One region of the Actinomadura napierensis genome, then DNA from elsewhere that is predicted to be linked to it. Evidence: riboswitches for the same ligand, from Rfam matches in the RefSeq annotation. Region 1 holds a riboswitch; each other region holds the start of a gene.
The links. Region 1 has a riboswitch for cobalamin ahead of ABD296_RS22190 (CbtB domain-containing protein). Riboswitches for the same ligand answer to the same signal wherever they lie in the genome.
Positions count from the first base shown of each region.

Region 2: linked by a shared signal. The riboswitch ahead of bluB (5,6-dimethylbenzimidazole synthase) and the one ahead of ABD296_RS22190 (CbtB domain-containing protein) in region 1 are both predicted to bind cobalamin.
Region 3: linked by a shared signal. The riboswitch ahead of ABD296_RS38420 (VWA domain-containing protein) and the one ahead of ABD296_RS22190 (CbtB domain-containing protein) in region 1 are both predicted to bind cobalamin.

Region 1 covers NZ_BAAAMR010000039.1:34,058-40,958, forward strand. The annotation lists gene ABD296_RS22180 ((2Fe-2S)-binding protein) at 293-1,003, shown strand; gene ABD296_RS22185 (CbtA family protein) at 1,000-1,728, opposite strand; gene ABD296_RS22190 (CbtB domain-containing protein) at 1,738-1,971, opposite strand; cobalamin riboswitch at 2,005-2,196, opposite strand; gene ABD296_RS22195 (3-isopropylmalate dehydrogenase) at 2,327-3,382, shown strand; gene ABD296_RS22200 (branched-chain amino acid aminotransferase) at 3,558-4,661, shown strand; gene ABD296_RS22205 (hypothetical protein) at 4,731-5,303, opposite strand; gene ABD296_RS22210 (cold-shock protein) at 5,381-5,620, opposite strand; gene cimA (citramalate synthase) at 6,039-6,901, shown strand, end outside.
Region 2 covers NZ_BAAAMR010000059.1:13,455-20,355, reverse strand. The annotation lists gene ABD296_RS28830 (YciI family protein) at 1-195, opposite strand, end outside; gene ABD296_RS28825 (DUF6069 family protein) at 215-616, opposite strand; gene ABD296_RS28820 (RNA polymerase sigma factor) at 574-1,164, opposite strand; gene ABD296_RS28815 (hypothetical protein) at 1,294-1,926, opposite strand; gene bluB (5,6-dimethylbenzimidazole synthase) at 1,972-2,586, opposite strand; cobalamin riboswitch at 2,621-2,812, opposite strand; gene ABD296_RS28805 (DUF4260 family protein) at 2,850-3,269, opposite strand; gene ABD296_RS28800 (hypothetical protein) at 3,451-4,884, shown strand; gene ABD296_RS28795 (class I SAM-dependent methyltransferase) at 4,901-5,599, opposite strand; gene ABD296_RS50665 (MFS transporter) at 5,725-6,276, shown strand; gene ABD296_RS28785 (MarR family winged helix-turn-helix transcriptional regulator) at 6,291-6,737, shown strand; gene ABD296_RS28780 (M48 family metalloprotease) at 6,760-6,901, opposite strand, start outside.
Region 3 covers NZ_BAAAMR010000101.1:19,118-26,018, reverse strand. The annotation lists gene ABD296_RS38420 (VWA domain-containing protein) at 1-1,578, opposite strand, end outside; cobalamin riboswitch at 1,717-1,838, opposite strand; gene ABD296_RS38415 (TetR/AcrR family transcriptional regulator) at 1,956-2,738, shown strand; gene ABD296_RS38410 (ATP-binding protein) at 2,649-3,359, opposite strand; gene ABD296_RS38405 (helix-turn-helix domain-containing protein) at 3,554-4,396, shown strand; gene ABD296_RS38400 (DUF397 domain-containing protein) at 4,393-4,593, shown strand; gene ABD296_RS38395 (LLM class F420-dependent oxidoreductase) at 4,777-5,796, shown strand; gene ABD296_RS38390 (acetolactate synthase large subunit) at 6,080-6,901, shown strand, end outside.

The DNA of each region.
Region 1 (6,901 bases):
AGGTTCCGCCCGGCCATGAGCCCGATCCCGCGCCCGGACACGCGCGAACCGCGCGTCCCGGCGGCCCTCCGGCACCAGCCTCAGCGATTCGGAGCGATCATGAACGACACCACCTGGACCAACGCGCCCGCCGACGACGCCGCCGAAGAGGCGGCCCGGGCCCTGCAGACGGCCCTGGACCGCCGCGACAACGGCGGCCACCCCTCCCGCTAGCCGCTCCGGTCGGCACGCCCCTCTGGTCGGCACGGCCCTCCGGTCGGCACGGCACCGGCGGCATGGCAGGGTGAAGCCCATGCCGCCGCCCCTGCCCGCCGGGACCGAGGAGGTCGCGCGGGCCCTGCGCGCCGCCGGGCGCCTCGGGCCGTACTTCGCGATCACCACCGATCCGGCCGAGGAGGCCGATCCGACGTGGCGGCCGCTGCCCGAGCGCGACCCCGTCCGGCTCGCCGACCTCACCGACCGCTACGCCGAGCGGCTCGGCACCGGCGAACGGCGCGTCGCGGCGTCCATCCTGTTCCAGGGCCTCGCGTCGCGGCTGTGGTCGCCGGTCGTCGCGGCGGCGGTCCACGGGATCGTGCCCGACCTGTCCGGCCTGCACTGGCGATGGGCGCCGGGCGCGCCCATCGCCCTCTGGCTCGCCGACCCGCGCGGATGGCGCGCCGACGGCCCGGCCGAGGCCGCCGATCTCGTCCACGACGCGGTCGTCACCGGCCAGCTGGAGCCGCTGCGCGCCACGATGCGGGCCGTCTCCCGCCTCGCGGACGGCCTGCTGTGGGGGAACGCGGCCTCCGCCCTCGCCGGCGGCCTGAACGTCGGCCCGCGCGACCCCTTCCGCGGCGCCCTCGTCCGCGAACTGCTGGCCCGGCCCCCGCTCGCGGGAGCGGGGGCGTTCGGCCCGCGCGGATTCGTCCGCCGCAACTGCTGCCTGTACTACCGCGTCCCGCCCGGCGGGGAGATGTGCGGGGACTGCGGTCTCCGCCGGGCGCCCGGTCGCTCCGGTTAGGCGGGGGCGAGGGACCGGCGGCGGGCGCCGGCCCGTTCCGTCAGGTAGCCGAACAGCAGCCCGATCGTGGCCCACAGGACGAGCTGGACGCCCAGGGAGGCGATCCGGAAGTTCCACAGGACCGTCGCGGGGAAGTGCTCCGGGATCGCGTCGGGCTTCGGCGTGAGCCGGTACACGACCGCCAGCAGGACGGCGTAGCCGATCGCGGTCACCGTGACCGCGTTCCAGGCGCCGAGCCGGGGGACGAGGCGGCGGCACACGATCACCGCCGCGGTCGTCGCCAGCACCCCCAGAGCCATCATGCAGAAGTACAGCGCCGTCCGGCCGCCGATGGTCGTCGGGTTGCCGACCGCCGGGGGCGTCGCCGGGTACTTCAGGAACGGCACCAGCTCGATCGCCACGAACCCGGCGAGGGCGACCAGGGCGGCGGTGGCGCGGGCGCCGAGCCGTCCGAGCCGCCCGGACGCGAAGGCGAACGCGATCGAGAACAGCCCGCCGAGCGCCACCCCGTACACCGCCATCGCGGTGATCAGGCCGGCGGTCTGCTGCACGGTGCGGCTGACGACCTCGGGTTCGTGCCCGGCGTGCTCGGCGTGCGCCTTCGCCTCCTCGAACGCGATGGCGTGCCCGACCTGCGGTTCCCCGTACAGCCAGGCGATGACCAGTGCGAGGGCGGCCGCGGCCAGGCCCGCGAGCATCCCGCGGACAAGCAGTGCTCTCATCATCGGCCCGGCCTAGTGGCAGGGGAAGCCGAGCAGGTGCCGGCCGTCGTGGGTGAACTCGTGCACCCAGGTGCCGCCGAAGACCGACGTCGCGCCCTGCTCGGCGCCGACGAAGTAGATCAGGATCGCGGCCAGCGCCACGGCCAGCACCGCCCAGGGGACGATGTCGCGGATCGGCAGGCGCAGCGGCGCGGGGGACGGCTCGGCCTGCGGGGACGCGGCGGACGGTACGGCGGACTCGGCCATGTCGGGTTCTCCTCACGGGGTGCACTCGCCCCGGTTGCGGGAGGACGACGGGTCAGTGTCCTGACTCCCAGATCGCCGTCTCCCTCCGACCTTCCCGCCGGCGCGTGCCGGTCGTGGTCGTCGAGCGGGGGAGACTCCCTGGTCACAGTGGCGGGACCGTCCTGGATTCGCACCAGGTTCCTGCGCACCGTCGCCTCGATGTGAACTTGTCGAGGAGAGCGTCTCCTCTCGCACCCGGCCCGTCAACCCCGCGAAGAGTGACGAAGGTGACGCCCCGGCCGCCGGCGGCGAGACCCGCGTACCGGGATATGAGATGAAAGCCCAAGCAGTGAGACGTTTGCAGTACAGTACGCCCATGGCTTCCCGCAGCATTCGTCTGGCCGTCATCCCCGGTGACGGGATCGGCCCCGAGGTGGTCGCCGAGGGACTGAAGGTCCTCGAGGCCGTCGCCCCGTCCGGCGACCTCGCGTTCGAGCAGACCTCCTACGACCTGGGCGCCGCCCGCTGGCACCGGACCGGGGAGACGCTGCCCGACTCGGTGCTGGAGGAGCTGCGCGGCCAGGACGTCATCCTGCTGGGCGCCGTCGGCGACCCGAGCGTGCCGAGCGGGACGCTGGAGCGCGGGCTGCTGCTGCGGACCCGCTTCGAGCTCGACCACTACGTCAACCTCCGCCCGGTGAAGCTGTTCCCGGGCGTGAAGACCCCGCTGGCGGACGTCACGCCGGACGACATCGACATGGTCGTCGTCCGCGAGGGCACCGAGGGCCCCTACACCGGCGTCGGCGGCGTCCTGCGCAAGGGCACCCCGCACGAGGTCGCCACGCAGGAGAGCGTCAACACCGCCTTCGGCGTCGAGCGGGTCGTCCGGTACGCGTTCGAGGTCGCGGCGTCGCGCCCCCGCAAGAAGCTGACACTGGTCCACAAGGACAACGTCCTCACCTTCGCCGGCGACCTCTACCAGCGCACGCTGAAGCGGGTCGGCGCGGAGTACCCGCAGGTCGGCACCGACTACTGCCACGTCGACGCGGCCACCATGTTCTTCGTCGGCCAGCCGCAGCGCTTCGACGTCGTGGTCACCGACAACCTGTTCGGCGACATCATCACCGACATCGGCGCCGCGATCGCCGGCGGCATCGGGCTCGCCGCGTCCGGGAACGTCAACCCCGACCGGACGGCGCCGTCGATGTTCGAGCCGGTGCACGGCAGCGCCCCCGACATCGCCGGGCAGGGCAAGGCCGACCCGACCGCCACGATCCTGTCGGTCGCGATGCTGCTCGACCACATCGGCGCGGACGGCGCCGCCCGCCGCGTCGAGCAGGCCGTCTCCGACGACCTGGCCGAGCGCGGCGCCCTCGGGACGCGGTCGACCGCCCAGATCGGCGACGCGATCGCCAAGCGAGTATCGGGCTGAGGGCGCGCCTCTCCGGCTACGAGCAGGGACACTCCGGGCGCGCCTCGCGGCGCGCCCGGTTTCCGTATGCGCCGCGTGCGAGGAGTGGGGTCGAGGAACGAAGTACGACAATAGGGACTAAGGACGCCGCAGCGGCAATGGAGCCGCACCGGCGATCGGGAGAGGACGAACGGCGATGAGCGACACCCTGGACTTCGAGATCACGCTGACCGAGCGGCCCGCGACGGCCGCCGAGCGCGAACGCGTCCTGGCCGATCCGGGCTTCGGCCGGTACTTCACCGACCACATGGTCACCATCCGGTACTCGGCGGACCGCGGCTGGCACGACGCCAGGCTCGAGCCCTACGGGCCGATCCCGATGGACCCGGCCAGCCAGGTGTTCCACTACGCCCAGGAGCTGTTCGAGGGCCTCAAGGCCTACAAGCAGCCGGACGGCTCGATCGTCACCTTCAGGCCGTACATGAACGCGGCCCGGATGAACCGCTCCGCCAAGCGGATGGCCATGCCGGAGATCCCCGAGCAGCTGTTCGTCGACGCCGTCGAGCTGCTCGTCCGCACCGACAAGGAGTGGGTCCCCGACTCCGAGGGGCACAGCCTCTACCTGCGGCCGTTCATGTTCGCCACGACCCGCGCGCTCGGCGTGAACAGCCCGGCGAACGAGTTCCTGTTCATGGTCATCGCCTCCCCGTCCGGGCTGTACTACCCGCGTGGCATCAAGCCGGTGTCGGTGTGGCTGTCACAGGACTACACCCGCGCGGCGCCCGGCGGCACCGGCGAGGCCAAGTTCGGCGGCAACTACGCCGCGTCCTTCGCCGGCCAGGCCGAGGCCGTCGAGCAGGGCTGCGACCAGGTCGTCTGGCTCGACGCGGTGGAGCACCGCTGGGTCGAGGAGGTCGGCTCGATGAACCTGATGTTCGTCTACGGGTCCGGCGCGCAGGCCCGGCTGCTCACCCCGTCGCTCACCGGCACGCTGCTGGCCGGCGTCACCCGCGACTCGATGCTCAAGCTCGCCCCCGACCTCGGCATTCCCGCCGAGGAGGGCAAGATCAGCATCGACGAGTGGCAGGCCGGCTGCGCGTCCGGCGAGATCACCGAGGTGTTCGGCTGCGGCACCGCCGCGATCATCAGCCCGGTCGGCCGGGTCAAGGGCAACGACCGGGAGTGGACGATCGGGGACGGCGAGCCCGGCGAGATCTCCATGAGGCTGCGGCAGGAGCTCGTCGGCATCCAGTACGGCACCCGCCCGGACCCCTACGGCTGGGTCCACCAGATCGTCTGATCGTGGAAGCGCCCGATGGCGCGCCCGTCCCCGGGTGCGCGCCATCGGGCGCCGTCATGTGCGGCCAGGTCAGCGGCCGAAGCGCACGGTGGTGGTGACCGCGGAGCCCGCGGTCTTCGGGCTCACCCCGTGCGAGTCCGGGTTGATCGCGTAGTGGAACGCGAACCCGACGTAGGCCCGCCCGGGCCTGCCGTTGACCTGCACCGGGAAGGTGCAGGTGCCCGACAGGGCGTAGACCTTGCGGACGCGGTGCGGCTTGACGGTGGAGTGCCAGACGTAGCCGACGGGGATCACGTGCCGGTCGTGGTAGTGGCCGTTCAGGCCGGTGGCGGTGCAGACCGCCCGGCCCCGCGCGATCGCCCGCAGCTTCTTGCTCGTGATCTGGAACGACCACGGCATCGGGTACTGCCGGGAGTACCGCCCGGTGAGCCTCACCTGCGCGTGGAACGCGCCGATCCGGTCCCGGTGCGCGAATCCCTGCTGCCGTTTCGTGAACACGAAGTAATGAGCCGCGCGCGTCGCGGAGGCGCGCTCCGGACGGCCGGCGGCGGACGCGGCGGACGCGGCCGACACGGTGCCGAGCGCCATTGTCAGGGCCGTTCCGGTGATCAGGGCCGTCCGGCCGAAACTCTGCATGCGCATTCCAGGCATTCCCTTCGGAAATGGTCGCCGTCCGCCGGAGCCGGCGGGCGGCCGTGGCGGGTCCGCCGCCGGGATCCTCAGTTCCGGCCGGCCCTCCGCACGTCCAGCGCGCGGTAGGCGTAGCCGTCCTGCTCTGCTTCCTCCCAGGTGAACAGCACGCTCTCACCGGGATCCAGGGAGGCGAAGCCGCCCGGCTCGGTGCGCACGACGGAGAAGTGCGCCCAGACCCCGCCGGGGAGGTCCGGCGAGACCAGCACCCCCCAGCCGTTCTCGTCGTCCCAGGACGCGACCGTTCCGCGAACCGGTTCACCGCTCATCGGAAATCCCCTCATCCGGCGGACAGCGCGATCCTCGGTCATTTGCAGGGCAATGCGCAAGCGCATTTACGCGACGAAAACCTTACTTAACCTTGGGCTCGCATTTTCTGTCCTTCAATGCACCCTGATGCCGTGAAATAGATCGATGTTCGCGGCGTGGGTGTGACAGGTCGGTTCAAGCCCGGATCCGGCGTGTTCTGCGGACCCGGCGCGGCGGCGCCCGTCTCAACATCCGAGACAAATGTCCATGCACGTGGGAGGGTGTGGCAGACTGGGTCGCATCATGCGCCACAGCCTCGTCATTATCGGCTGGCGCGCCGGCATCTAACGGGACAACGCCGGCGCGCAGACCTCTCACGTCCGTGAGGGGTCTTTTTTGTGTCCTGGCGCTGATCACCCATCCCTGGGGGAACCGACCATGCAAGGCGACGACTTCCACGTCTACGACACCACGCTCCGCGACGGCTCGCAGCAGGAGGGGCTGAACCTCTCCGTCACCGACAAGCTCGCCGTCGCGCGCCACCTCGACGACCTGGGCGTCGGCTTCATCGAGGGCGGCTGGCCGGGAGCCAATCCCAAGGACACCGAATTCTTCAGGCGGGCTCTGACAGAGCTGGACCTGAGGCACGCGCGGCTCACCGCGTTCGGCGCGACCCGCCGGGCCGGGGTGAAGGCGGCCGATGACCCCCAGGTCGCCGCCCTGCGCGAATCCGGCGCGTCCGTCGTGACCCTGGTCGCCAAGAGTCACGACAGGCACGTCGAGCTGGCCCTCCGCACGACACTGGAGGAGAACCTCGCGATGATCCGCGACACGGTCTCCCACCTGCGTGCGGAGGGCCAACGAGTCTTCCTGGACGCCGAGCACTTCTTCGACGGCTACAAGGCCAACCGCGCCTACGCGCTGGAGGCCGTCCGCACCGCCGCCGAGGCGGGCGCGGACGTCGTCGCGCTCTGCGACACCAACGGCGGCATGCTGCCGGACGAGCTGGCCGACGTCGTCGACGAGGTCGTCGGGCTCGGCGTCCGCGTCGGCATCCACTGCCACGACGACTCCGGCTGCGCGGTCGCCAACTCGCTCGCCGCCGTCAAGGCCGGCGCCACCCACGTGCAGGGCTGCGCGAACGGCTACGGCGAGCGCAGCGGCAACGCCAACCTGTTCACCGTCATCGGGAACCTGCAGCTCAAGCGGGGCATGGACCTCGTCTCGGACGGGCAGCTGGCCGAGATGACCCGGATCGCGCACGCGGTCTCGGAGGTCACCAACGTCGCGCCCGGCTCCCA
Region 2 (6,901 bases), on a different contig from region 1:
CGTGGTGGTGCCGTTGCCGGGGTGGACGACGGTGGTGGCGGACGAGCCCAGCAGGCCGCCGACGAACACCCACGTACCGGCGGACTGCATTTCGGTGGTGACCTTGCCCGTCCGGGCCTGCTGCGCCTGCAGTTCCGCTTCGGACGGCTGCGGCGCGCTCTCGTCGAACTGGACGGCGAGCAGGTACTTCTTCACGGTGAACTCCTCCGAGGGATCAGGCGGACAGGCGGCGGGCGATGGCCGGGATCACGATCGCGGCGGCCACCAGGTGCGTCATCATCAGCAGCATCTTCGTGGCCGCGGCCGCGTCCGCGAGCACATCCGGCACCAGTGACAGCGCGGTGAGCACGATCGTGGTGCGGACGAACGCCGTACGCGGACGGCCGGCAGCGCGGGCCAACACGAGGGCGAGCACCAGGCCCACCACGGAGAAGACGGCGGTCAGCATGGCGAACCCGGTCAGCGGGATCGCCTTCCCGCCGACGGCGAGGCTGATCCCGGCGGACTCGCCCACGGCGGCGACGGCCGCAGTCGCCGCGGCGGCGACCGCCGCGGCGGTCAGGCCACCGGTGATCAGCGGCTTCGCGGGAACGGTGGTGGTGGTCGTGACGGACATCGTGTGCCTCCGGTGAGGGGCGGCCGGCCCGTTGCCGGCCTCTCACCTTGGCTACGAACCGGCTCGACGCCAATCGACACCACAGCAGAAAAATCAGAAAACGCACCCATCGGCCGGGCCCGCTGCAGTCCGGCCAGGGCCGGGCTCAAGCCGAGGCTCGCCGCCGCTACCGCCGAGGTCACGCTGCTCTCGTGGCTCTCCACGGCGTCGGCGGTGTGCATTCGCGCCATCGCCCGGTAGCGGCGCAGCTCGTCGCGGCGGTGACGGCTGATCAACCGGGTCGCGATGCCGTAGAGCCAGGGCCGCGCCGACGCGTGCGCCGTGTCGAACGCCGCGCGGCGCCGGAAGGCGATCAGGAACGTCTCGGCCGCGATGTCGTCCGCGGCGTCCGCGCCGAGCCGCCGGTCCACGTAGCGGTGGATCTGCGCGTAGTGCCGGTCGAAGAGGTCCGCGAACCGTTCGGGGTTCCGCCGGGCCGCGGTGATGACGTCGGCGTCGGACGGCTCCGGCCCGGTTGATCTGCTCGTCTCAGAGGGGGCGCCCGTCACGGCTGGTCCCGCGATGCTGGGGGAGTGGCCATGGGGGACCCTTCTGGCGGCGTGGAGGGTGGTCACGTCCTTGATTGCCCGGAACCGCCCCGACCCTTCTCGCGGCGGCGGGTCGGTGACCGCGGCCGGTCAGGGGGCGGCGGGTGAGCGTCCGACGGCGTCCTGTGCGTGGACGGTCGTGAGCACCATGCCGGCCAGCTCCGGCACGGACCGGCCGGTTCCCGTGTCGATGCGAGCGAGGCCCAGCCTGTCGACGGCGTCCAGCATGAGGGTCTGGTAGCGCTCGGTACGGGCGAGGAACCGGTTCATCAAGTGCCGTTCCGTGGGCGTGGACTCGTCGTAGCGGCCGGACGCTTGCACCCGGGCGCGCAGGACGGCGGGGTCGGCGGTGAACCACACGGCGGCCGTGTGCGGGACGGCCAGTTCTGCGACGCGGGCCGGCCAGAGCGCCGAGCCCTCCAGGACGAGTCCGGGGCCGGGCCCCGTCGCGTGATCCGTGACGATTTCCGCGATGCGGGGCCACAGCCTTTCGTAATGGTCGAGGACGGACCTGATCAGCTCATCGGTCGTGAGCGTCGCGTAATGGTCGGCGACGTGCGGCGGGACCTCGCGCTCCGGGGTGCGCCAGGGCCGTCCGGGGTGGCGTGCCAGGTAGTCCGTCGACCTGTGCTCGAAGCCGAGCTCGTCCGCCACGGCGGCCGCGATGGTCGACTTTCCGGTGTTCGACGTCCCTCCGATCAGTACCACCCGTATTTCGCCCATGGCGGCGACCTTACTGTCTGGGGCCGGACCATTCGGGTGCCGCGTTCACCAGCGGTCGTGGTGGAGGGCGGCGTCCAGAGGACGGCGCCGGCGCCAGCCGTGCCGTTCGAGATCGGGGACCGTCTCCAGGTGCGTGACCGGGCCCAGGCACAGCCAGGCGACCGGCCGGATGCCCTTCGGTATGCCGAGGAGGTCGCGCAGGTGCGGCTCCCGGTAGAACGACACCCAGCCGACGCCCAGGCCTTCGGCCGTGGCCGCCAGCCAGAGGTTCTGGATCGCCAGGCACACCGAGTACAGGCCCGCGTCGGCGATCGCGTGCCGTCCGAGGACCGCCGGGCCGCCGCGCTCGGCGTCGTAGGTGACCACGATCGACAGGCTCGATTCGAGCACCCCGTCGATCTTGATGCGGGCGAAGCGTTCGGCGGCGTCGCCGGTGAGGGCGGCGGCGAAGGCGTCGCGCTCGGACTGGACGTGGTCGTGGAAGGCGCGCCGGACGTCCGGGTCGCGGACGACGACGAAGTCCCAGGGCTGGGAAAGGCCGACGCTGGGCGCGGCATGCGCCGCCGTGAGGACCCGGTCGAGGACGTCCTCCGGGATCGGCGCGCCGGTGAACTCGGCGCGCACGTCGCGGCGGCGGTGGATGACGTCGTAGAGGTTCATGGGCAGGCTCCCGCTGCGGTCGGGCCGCCGGGACGGCGGCCGTTGGAGCGAGGCCGGTCTTCGGACTCCCGGATCGACGCTGGGCCGCCCGCCTTCCCGGCCTGAGGGCCAGTGGCCGCGCTCGCGCGCGTGGGCGGCAGCTCCCCGGTCACCGCGGCGGGCCCGTGCCGGATTCGCACCGGCTTCCCGATTCTCCCCGAGGGGCACCTCGCGTCAGTTCATGCCATCGGGGATCGTACCGGCACCGCCGGGAGCGGGCGAGGTCAGCGGCGCTGGAAGCCGTCCTTGGTGCGCAGGCCGTAGCCGGCGGCGCGGTCGATCGAGATGTGGGCGAGCCAGCCGCAGAGACCGGCGAAGATCGGCGCCCACGTGATCGGTGAGACGGTGTAGAGCGCCATCAGCGCGAGAGGGATCAGCGCGCGGTGCGCGGTGTTGTAGTACGGGACGGCGCGCGCCGGAAGCTGCCCGCGTTCGACGGTGTGCGCGTCGCGCGCCCCCGCCAGGAACGTCAGGTCGGGCGCGATGAAGAACGCGACCGCGACCAGCGCCGCGAGCCAGCCGTGGTTGAGGCCTTCGATAACGGCGAACGCGCTCCAGAACAGCGCGTTCGCCGCCCAGGCGACGCGGCGGGCGACGAGCGGGACGGAGTGCTTGCGGACGCTCGGGACGGTGACGCTGCTCATGGCCTGCGGCCCTCCTGCTTGGCTAATGATGTTAGCTACAAGCTAAGGCTAATAACCTTAGCTGTCAAGCTATGTCGACGAGGAGGGGTCGGTCGGGCGAGCGCCTCCGGCCCTGTGGGCGCCGGGCGCTCTGCTCGGAAACATCCCCGGGGGAGTGGATCTTCACTAGGGTTCTGGGGCCATGTCCCATTGGAGCCAGCGCACGCAGATGCGGTTATGGATCGTCGCCGTCGCCATTACCGCAGAACCGACGGTGAGGGGCGTCGTCATCTCACTGTTGGGCGTGAAGAGGGGCGCCCAGGGCTATCTCAGTGTCATCGCTTCCGATGCCTGCCAGGGGTGGTCGCACCAGTCCGAACTCTGGTCCGTTCCGGGATACTGGCTGCTGCACGGCTTGCCGATCCTGGTCGTTTTGCCGGCCTTCCTCTTGTGGCTGATGGTCCGGCGGCGGTTCGTCGGCTGGGCGACGGCGGCGGTGCTCGCATTCGTGACATTGGCCGAGCCGGCTCTCTACGGCTACGACGTGGCGCGCTGGGGGGAGCAATGCGTTGGTCTGTGGTTGCCGATGGGCGGCTGGGGGGCTGTGCGCTGGGCGTACGGCGCGGTGCCCCTGGTCCTCATTCTCGTTTCGACCTACCGGCCCGGTCCTCGGATGCCTCGCCTGGTCTGCGGGACGCTCGTCGCCGGACTCGTCCTCTGCGCCGCCGCCGACCAGGAGACGCCGCCCCGCTATGCCGCGAGCGGGGCCGACTGCAGGCATGCCGAACGCGCCGACATGTCAGGGAAGGTGCCGTTCACGCAGGTGATGGCGAAATTGTCGCAGCGTGAAAGGGAGATCGCCTTCCTCTGCTCCGTTCGTGGTTACACCCTGGGCTATGGGGGCGGATCGCCGCATGGCGACCTGCTTACCGACAGCGAACAGATCGAAATCGGACGGCGTGCATGCCGTGGAGAGTCGCTGTGGAGCGCAGGAATGCCGCGAGGCATCATCCCGCCGGCGATTCAGCAGATGGCCTACCTGTGCCCGGAGACGGCGGACGAACGGCGAGTAGCCCAGGAGCGCTCGACAGCGGCCCTCCACGCGCAGTACAAGCAGAACGTGGCGAAGGCATTGGCGACCTGCCGGCGCGGCATTCCGGCGGGGTTCCATCCCGTCCGGCAGGCCACGCGGGTCATCGATGGCGGGGAGAGCAGCAGCTACCTGGTCGGCGACGAAGGGAGCTCAGGGAAATCCCTCGGCGCAGCCGTCCATGATGGCCTGGTCGCGAGCGGCGACGGCGAAGCCACCGTCATCACCGGGACCGAGAGCCGGCTGTGCGTGACCGTCCGCGCCTACAAGAAGGCGCCGCCTCTCGCGCTCAAGGGCTGGGAACGCGTCGCCGAAGTGGGATTCGACAGCGCGAAGGGGCACGCGTTGCTGACGGCGATGGACGGCCCCCTGCCCTTCCCGGCCGTGACCGTCGCCGGCCCGGGTCACTACCGGCTCCGCGTGTACGTGCGCGGCCGTCGGGCGCCCGAGACCCTGATGGACGAGCCTCCCAACGAGCGGCATCTTCTCGTCGTCTTCCCCGGAAAGGGGATGAAGCCGAAGACCTACAAGAACACCGAGCGCTGACGCCGGGCCGCAGGGGTCAGAGGGGGCGGGCGGCGATCCAGCCGCCGTCGTCGTCCAGGAAGCGGTCGAAGCGCAGGCCCGCCGCCTCCAGAACGGTGGGGAGCTCGTCGTCGCCGAGCTGCCGGGACGTGAACGAGTGCGTCCAGCGCCGCTCGCCCATCCGGTACTCGATCGTCGCCACGACGAGCCCGGGCGCCGGGCGCTCGACGTCCGTCATGCGGTATTGGACCCCGTCGTGGGCCCATTCGCGCGGGGCCGCCTCCGCGTGCCAGCGGGGCGTCTCGCGCTGCATGATGACCACGCCGTCCGGCCGGACGTGCCGCCCGCAGGCCGCGAGGAGGGCGTCCCGGTCGCCGTAGTTGACCAGGTACGACATCAGCAGCACGCAGCCGAACCGGTCAGGCAGGTCCAGATCCTGGATCGGCGAGCACACGGTGCGCGCACCCTGGATGCGGGCCAGCATCGCGGCCGAGTCGTCCACGGCCGTCACCGGGTGGCCGAAGTCGAGCAGGGGGTGGGTGACCCGCCCGGCGCCCGCGCCCAACTCCAGGATCGGCGTGCCGGCCCGGATCGCCGTATGGACGAGCGCGGCGCTCGCGATGTCCGGCGGCATCGCGGCGTAGAACTCGACCGCCGAACCGTCCTGCGCGATCTCGCCGGGCCCCGTCCCGGCCGTTCCCGTCCCCGCCATAGCGTCGCCTCCTTGCGCTGCCATGATCGAATGGTCGGTGCGCCGTCCCGCCGCCGTCAAGGCGCGCGGACCCGGCCCGTGGTCAGGCGGCCGTCGCCGCGGACGGCCATCTCGGGGACGAGCGCGACGCCGCGGCCGAGGGCGGCCATCTGCTCGCCGCCCTCTACCCCGACCCGGACGAGCGGTCCCGGCGGATCGGCGCGCTCGTTTCGATCACCGGCCTCGGCATCGTGGCGGGGCCGGTGCTCGGCGGCGCGCTGGTGTCGCTCGCCGGATGGCGGCCGGTGTTCCTGGTGAACATCCCGGTCGCGGCGCTGGCGCTCGCGGTCTCGCGCGGGCTGAGCGGATCCGCGTCGACCTGGTCGTGGCGGTCGCGTCGCAGCTCGTCTACTACGGCCTGCTTCACGCTGACCCAGTGGATGGTGGACGCGCGCGGCCTGACGCCCCTGCAGGCGGGCCTGGCGTTCCTGCCGATGACCGTCCCGGTGGCGTTCGTTGTGGACGGTGTTCGCCGTGCAGGTGCTGATCGGGGCGGGCAGCCCGCTGGCGATCCCGCGCTCGGTGTGGCGCCCTCGGTACGCTGGCCGCGACCGGGTCCGTGCTGGTCGCGGTCGCGGTGCCGGTGGCCGTGGTGGTGGCGCTCGCCGGGCGCCGGCCCGAAGCAATTCGACAGCTTAAACTGGACAGCTTGGCCTGAATAACTTAGGATGGTGTCATGGACGACACCGCGCAGGCCATCTCGCCGTCGGCCGCCCGCGCCGCCCGTGAGGTCCGGATCGTGTTCAGCCGGCTGCGCCGCAGGCTGCGGGAGATCGGCGGCGGCCACGACCTCACCCCGTCGCAGACGGCGGTGCTCAGCCGACTGCTCAAGGACGGCGCGGCCACCGCGAGCGGGCTGGCAGCGGCCGAACGGGTCCGTCCGCAGTCCATGGCCGCGACGATCGCCGCGCTGGAGGAGCGCGGGCTGATCCGCCGCGACCCCGACCCGCAGGACGGCCGCCGACAGCTGGTCACGCCGAGCGACGCCGGCCGCGAGTGGGTCGAGGGGTCCCGCCAGGCCCGGGACGAGTGGCTGAGCCGCGCCCTGCAGGACCGCTGCACCGAGGAGGAGCGCCAGACGGTCCTGAAGGCGTTCGCCGTCCTGGACCGCCTGGTCGAGTGACCGGCGCGGCGGAGCGGCCGGGTCAGGACGCCGCCGCGCCGGACCCGGCGGACAGCCGCCGCAACCGCTGGTCCATGCCCGGATGCTGCTGGAACACGTTCCACAGGCGCCCCGTGCGGTGGCGCGTCGCGTTCGCCTTCGCGAGCTTCTCCAGGCCGCCGCGC
Region 3 (6,901 bases), on a different contig from region 1:
CGGCAGCGCCAGTTCCGCGTCCCTGCCCCGGAAGGTGATGAGGCCGACCTTGTCGCGCCTCTGGTAGGCGTCGAGAAGGAGGCTGAGGACGGCGCCCTTCACCGCGCGCATCCGCTTGCGCGCCGCCATCGAGCCGCTGGCGTCCACAACGAACAGGACGAGATTGCCCTCCCGCCCGTCACGGACCGCTTCGCGCAGGTCGCCGGGTAGGACGACCAGTCCCGAACCGGTGCGTCCCCGCGCGCGCTGGTGCGGTGCCGCCGCTCGCAGCGTCGCCGTAAGGTGCACGCCTCGCGTGCCGGGCCGCGCACCGGAGACACGTCCGTACGGGCTGCGCGCCTTGGAACGCCGTCCCGGCGCACCGTTCCCGAGGCCCGGGACGGTGAAGAGGCGCGGCTTGTAGGCGGCGTCCGCCGGAGCGGGCTCGCTCTCTCCCGAGCGGCCTTGGCCGCTCTCCATCGGCTGCTCGGACTGCGGCGGAACGGACTGCGGCGGAACGGGCGCGTCCTGCTGTCCGGGGCCGTCGGGAAGACCGCCGCCCCCGCCGTCCGGGCCGCCGGGCCCATCGTCGGGAGGACCCGGATCGTCGGGCGGTTCCGGCTCCTCACCGTGCTCTTCGAGGACCTCGTCGAGCTTCTGCCGGTCCAGGCCGGGCGCGTCGAAGGGGTCGCGGCGGCGCCGGTGGGCGAACGCCACCCGCGCCGCCGTCCGCACGTCGTCGGCCGTCACCACGGCGCGGCCGTGCCAGGCCGCCAGCGCGATCGCGGCGCGCGCCGTCACCAGGTCGGCGCGCAGGCCGTCCACCTCGAACGACGCGCACACGGCGGTGATCTGGCGCAGCGCGGCGTCTGTCAGCTCCACGCCGGGCAGCCGGCGCCGGGCGGCGGCGATCCGCCCGGCGAGGTCCGCCTCGTCCGCCGCGAAGGCCGCGGCGAAGCCGTCCGGGTCGTCCTCGAAGCGCAGCCGCCGCCGGACGACCTCGGCGCGCTCGGCCGGATCGCGGGTCGCGGCGACCTCGACGGTCAGCCCGAACCGGTCGAGCAGTTGCGGGCGCAGCTCGCCCTCCTCCGGGTTCATCGTCCCGACCAGCAGGAACCTGGCCGCGTGCCGGACCGAGACGCCCTCGCGCTCCACGTACGACTCGCCCATCGCCGCCGCGTCCAGCAGCAGGTCGACCAGGTGGTCATGGAGCAGGTTGACCTCGTCGACGTACAGGACGCCGCGGTGCGCCGCCGCCAGCAGGCCCGGCTCGAACGCCTTCACGCCCTCGGTCAGCGCGCGCTCGATGTCCAGCGAGCCGGTGAGCCGGTCCTCGGACGCGCCGACCGGCAGCTCCACCAGCCGCGCGGCCCGTTCCTCCCCTTCGCCCGCGTCGTGCGGGCCGTCCGGGCACGCCGGGTCGGGGTCGCCCGGGTCGCAGGAGAACCGGCAGCCCGGCACGGCCGGCACCGGCGGCAGCAGCCCGGCCAGCGCCCGCACGATCGTCGACTTCGCGGTGCCCTTCTCGCCGCGCACCAGCACCCCGCCGACGCCCGGTGACACGGCGTTGATCAGCAGGGCGAGCTTGAGGTCGTCCATTCCGACGACGGCGGAGAAGGGGTAGAGCGCGCGGGCGCGCCCCTCCGGCCGGCCGGTGTTCGTCGCCGACGCAGGTCGCACGTCTGTTCGTCCTTCCTCGGGTGTCCACGCCCGTGGCGGTGCCTGTCCGACGGCCGGAGTCTCCTGGCTCCCGGATCACCGCTCCCCCTCGGCCTTCCAGCACCGCGTGCCGTGGCCGCGTCGAGGGGGGCTCCCCTGGTCACAGTTGCGGGACAGCCCCGGATTCGCACCGGGTTCCTCCGCTTCCGTCGCCCGCCCAGGATCGCACACACCCCGGCCGCGCTCGACCCCGCCGTTTATCGGCGCACCGCCGGTAGATTTTGGCGATCCGCCAATCAAATGGTCTACTGGTCGGTATGGAACGACGCGCGGCCCCGCGCGGCGAGGCCGCCGGAGCCGCGACGCCGCGCCCCGGAAGTCCGAGGAACGCCAAGGGCCGCTACCAGCGCCTGCCGCGCGACGAGCGGCGCGACCAGATCCTCGACGTCGCGCGCCGGATGTTCACCGAACTGCCGTACGCGGAGGTGTCCACGGCGGCGATCGCCCGCGAGGCGGGCGTCCAGCGCGGGCTCATCCACTACTACTTCGGCACCAAGCGCGAACTGTTCCTCAAGGTCGTCCAGGGGCTGACGGCGACCGCCGCCGTGCAGGCGCCGCCGCCGGACGAGCGGATGACGCTGCCCGAGACCGTCGAGCTGTGCGTCAACCTGTTCCTCGACACCGCCGAGCGCAACGCCACCACCTGGTTCGCGGCGCTGGACGCGGAGGGCTTCGGGCAGGACCCGGAACTGCTCGACATCGTCAACCGGTTCCGCGACCGGACGGTCGAGCACATGCTCGCCGTCCTGCGCGTGCCCGCGCCGACCGGCACGCTGCGCGCCGTCCTGCGCGTCTACTCCGGGCTCGCGGACGCGGCGACGCGGCAGTGGCTCCAGGAGCGGACCCTCGACCGCGCGCAGGTGCAGACGCTGCTGACCAGGTCGCTGCTGTCGATGGTCACCGACATCGCCCCCGCGCTGGAGGCGCGCGGCGGCGGACCCGGGCGCCCGCTAGAAGCCGGGGACCGGCTGCTGCACGCCGCCGCGCACGGGAACGGCGAACCAGACGGCCTTCCCGCGAACGCCGGGACCGAGCCGTGACAGGGTCCGCAGCGTGCCCCAGCGGCCCCGCGACAGTTCCCGGACGATGCTGAGCCCGCGCCCGCAGTCCCCCGACGTCCACGAATAGCCCGGCAGCGCCGCCTCGACGTAGGCGTCGAACACGGCACACCTGACTTCGGCGCCGGGGACGCCGTCCACCGCGCGGGCGCCGTCGGCTCCCGTCCCGGCCCCGGAGGGGTCGCCGAGGTAGAGCCACAGCTCGTGCGGGCCGTGGTCGCCCGCGTGCTGGTGGGCGTTGGTGGCGAGCTCGCTCACCATCAGCTGGGCGTCGCCGATCGCCTCGTCCCGGACGCCGAGCGAGAGGAGGGCGTCGCGCAGCACGCGGCGCGCGTGGCCCGCGCAGCCGGGACCGCCGGGCAGCGCCCACACCCAGCCGGGCCTGGCGCCCGCCGGGACGTGCGCGCCGCCGGCGGCCATCGCGCCGGCCATCGTGTCGGCGGCCAGATCGGCCGCCGGATCGGCGGCGGGGACGTCCGGCGCCGGGTTGGCGAACCCGCCGGCGAGCGCGGCGGCGGCGATGCGGTCGTGCCCGGCGCGCGGCCCGGCGGTGTGCCGCGCCCCGCGCGGGCTCGCTTCGGTGGTCTCGGGCGGGGTCTTCACGAGTGCCTCCCGCGGGCCGCCTGCCCGGGCGCGCGGTCCGATCACCGTCACTATGGGTCCCCGAGCAGTCACGCATTCAAGACTCTCGTGAGAATCTCACGTTCGCAAGCGTCTTCAGGGAATTGCTCTGCCCTTCGTGCCGGGTTCGTCAATCGCGTTGTGGCGGAAGGCCGGAGCGGCGAGACTTCGCTCCCATGACCTACCGCCCCACCGTTCGTGGCCGCCGCCTGGCGCGGGAGCTCCGCAAGCTGCGGGAGGAGCAGGGCCTGACGCTGCAGGAGGTGGCCGACCGGCTGGACTGGTCCCGGGCCACCGTCTCCCGCCTGGAGACCAGCCAGACCCGCCCGCGCCCCGGCGACATCGCCGACATCCTCGACCTCTACGGGGTACCGAGCCCGGACCGCGACGCGCTGATCACGCTCGCCAGGCAGGCCGGCCAGCGCGGCTGGTGGACCGCCTACCAGGACGTCTTCGCGGGCAGCTACGTGGCACTGGAGGACGAGGCGTCGCACATCCGCACCTGGGACCCGCAGCTCATCCACGGGCTGCTGCAGATCGAGGAGTACTCCCGCGCCGTGATCCGCGCCGGCCGGCTGCTGCCCGCGGAGGAGGACGTCGAGCGCCGGATCGCCGCCCGAAAGATCCGCCAGGCGCTGCTCGACCGCGACAGCGCCCCCCGCCTGCAGGTCATCTTCGACGAGGCGGTGCTGAAGCGGCCGATCGGCGGCGCGGACGTGATGCGCGCCCAGCTGGAGTCCCTGGTCGAGGCGGCGAAACGCCCAACGGTGACCGTTCAGGTACTCCCGTTCACACACGGGGGCCATGCGGGCCTTGACGGACGTTTCACCATTTTGTCGTATCCCGACCCCGCCGACCCCGATATCGCCTACGTAGAGGGGACCATGGGTGACGTTTACCTTGAGAGCAGCGAGGCAATAGCAAAACATAGGGACCGCTTCGATCGGATCGAGGCGGCCGCCCTGTCCCCCGAGGAATCCGCGCACCTCATAGCCGAGGCAGCAAGGAGCAGCCAGTGACCCACCTGCAGCGCGAACTCAACGGAGCCGCCTGGCGCACGTCGTCCCACAGCGGGAGCGGCGACCAGTGCGTCGAGGTGGCCCCCCTCTCCAGCGATCTGCGCGCTGTTCGCGATTCGAAGGACCCCGGCGGACCGGCCCTGGTGCTGACGCCGAACGCATGGCAGACCCTCCTCGACTCCATCCGGGAGGTCTGAGCACGACTCCGGAGGGCCGCGGCACCGCGCCGCGGCCCTCCGCCGTGCCCGCGACCCTCCACCGTTCCCGCGACCGCCGGCCGTGCCCGCGACCGCCCGGCCTTCCCCGGAAAATAGAACGTGTTCTAGTATCGCCGTGCGCCGCCGACCCGGCGGCGTGCCCGGCGACCGGAGGGTGGCATCGTGACCGCGGAACTCAAGCTCGGCATCAACGTCGGCTACTGGCAGAGCGAGCCCGACGACCAGACCGAGACGGTGCTGGCCGCCGAGCGCTGCGGATACGACTCGGTCTTCACCGCCGAGGCCTACGGCTCCGACGCCTTCACCCCGCTGGCCTGGTACGCCGCCCGGACGTCCCGCATCAAGCTGGGCACGGCCGTCGTGCAGATGTCGGCGCGCACGCCCGCCGCCACCGCGATGCACGCGCTGACCCTCGACGCGCTGTCCGGCGGACGGGTGATCCTCGGCCTCGGCGCGTCCGGCCCGCAGGTCGTGGAGGGCTGGTACGGGCAGCCCTTCCCCAAGCCGCTCGCCCGCACCCGCGAGTACCTCGACATCGTCCGGCAGGTCTGGCGCCGCGAGGAGCCGGTGACCAGCGAGGGCCCGCACTACCCGCTGCCGTACCCGGGCGGCGCGGGGCTCGGCAAGCCGCTGAAGTCGATCGTCCACCCGCTCCGCCCGGAGATCCCCGTCTACCTGGGCGCGGAGGGGCCGAAGAACGTCGCGCTGTCCACCGAGGTCGCGCAGGGCTGGCTGCCGCTGTTCGTCGACCCCGAGCAGATCGAGCCCGTGTTCGGCGGGTCGCTGGCGAACCGCCCGGACGGCTTCGAGATCGCCGCGACCGTCACCACGATCGTCACCGACGACCTGGCGTCCGCGCTGGAGTTCGCCAAGATCCCGCTCGCGTTCTACATCGGCGGGATGGGCGCCAAGGACCGCAACTTCCACCTCGACCTGATCGGCCGGCTCGGCTTCGCCGAGCAGGCGCAGCGCGTGCAGGAGTTGTTCCTGGACGGCCGCCGCGCCGAGGCGATCAAGGCGGTCCCGGACGAGCTCGCCGACTCGATCTCGCTGCTCGGTCCCCTCGGCCGGATCAAGGAGCGGCTCCGGCTGTGGCGCGACAGCCCGGTCACCACCGTGCTCATCGCCGGTGTGAAGGACGAGCCGACGCTGCGCGCGATCAAGGAAATGGTGGACGGCTGAGCAAGGCGTACGTACCTTCTCGCCCAGAATTATCACGTATCGGAAAGTTCCCGCCGTCACGGAGCGGGTTCTACGTTCGGGATCAGGCCACCCCGAGTTACCGGGGCATGGGGAGGGGCGGTCCGGCATGCGCCGGGCCGCCCCTCCCCATTTCGGGGTGGACCGCGGGCGGGCGGCGGAACCCGCCCGTAACCGATCACACGCGGCACGATGGAATGGAGGCGGCGAACCGGGCGCTGCACCGAAGGCACCCGGAGATCAGAGACTGGAGATGGGACACACGATGTCCACGCAGGAAGACGCCGCTCGGCTGCTCGTCCGCACCCTGGAGGCCGAAGGCGTCGAATACGTGTTCGGGATACCCGGCGAGGAGAACATCCACTTCGTCCACGCCCTGAACGACTCCCCCATCCGCTACATCCTCGTCCGCCACGAACAGGGCGCGGCGTTCATGGCCGAGATCTACGGCCGGCTCACCGGGAAGGCCGGCGTGGCCTCCGCGACGCTCGGCCCCGGCGCGATCAACCTGCAGCTCGGCGTCGCCGACGCCACCACCAACAGCACCCCCGTCGTCGCGATCTCCGCACAGGTCGGCCTCGACCGCATCTACAAGGAGTCGCACCAGATCGTCGACCTGGTGTCGCTGTTCCGCCCGATCACCAAGTGGTCCGAGCTGGCGCCGACCGCCGAGGCGCTGCCGGAGATGGTCCGCAAGGCGTTCAAGACCGCGCAGACCGAGCGTCCCGGCGCCGTCTACCTGGCCATCCCCGAGGACGTCGAGTCGGCCAAGGTCTCCAGCGCGCTCAAGCCGCTGCCGGTCAACATCGTCCGGCCGCAGGAGCCGTCGCCCTCGCAGATCGCCCGCGCCGCCGACGTGATCGCGCTCGCCCGGCAGCCGATCGTCCTCGCCGGCCACGGCGCGACCCGCGACCGCGCGGGCGAGGCGCTGATCCACTTCTCCGAGCAGCTCGGCCTGCCCGTCGCCACCACCTTCAACGGCAAGGGCGTCTTCCCCGACGACCACCGCAACGCGCTCGGCGCCGTCGGCTTCATGCGCCACGACTACGTCAACTTCGGCTTCGACGAGGCGGACGTCCTCATCGCC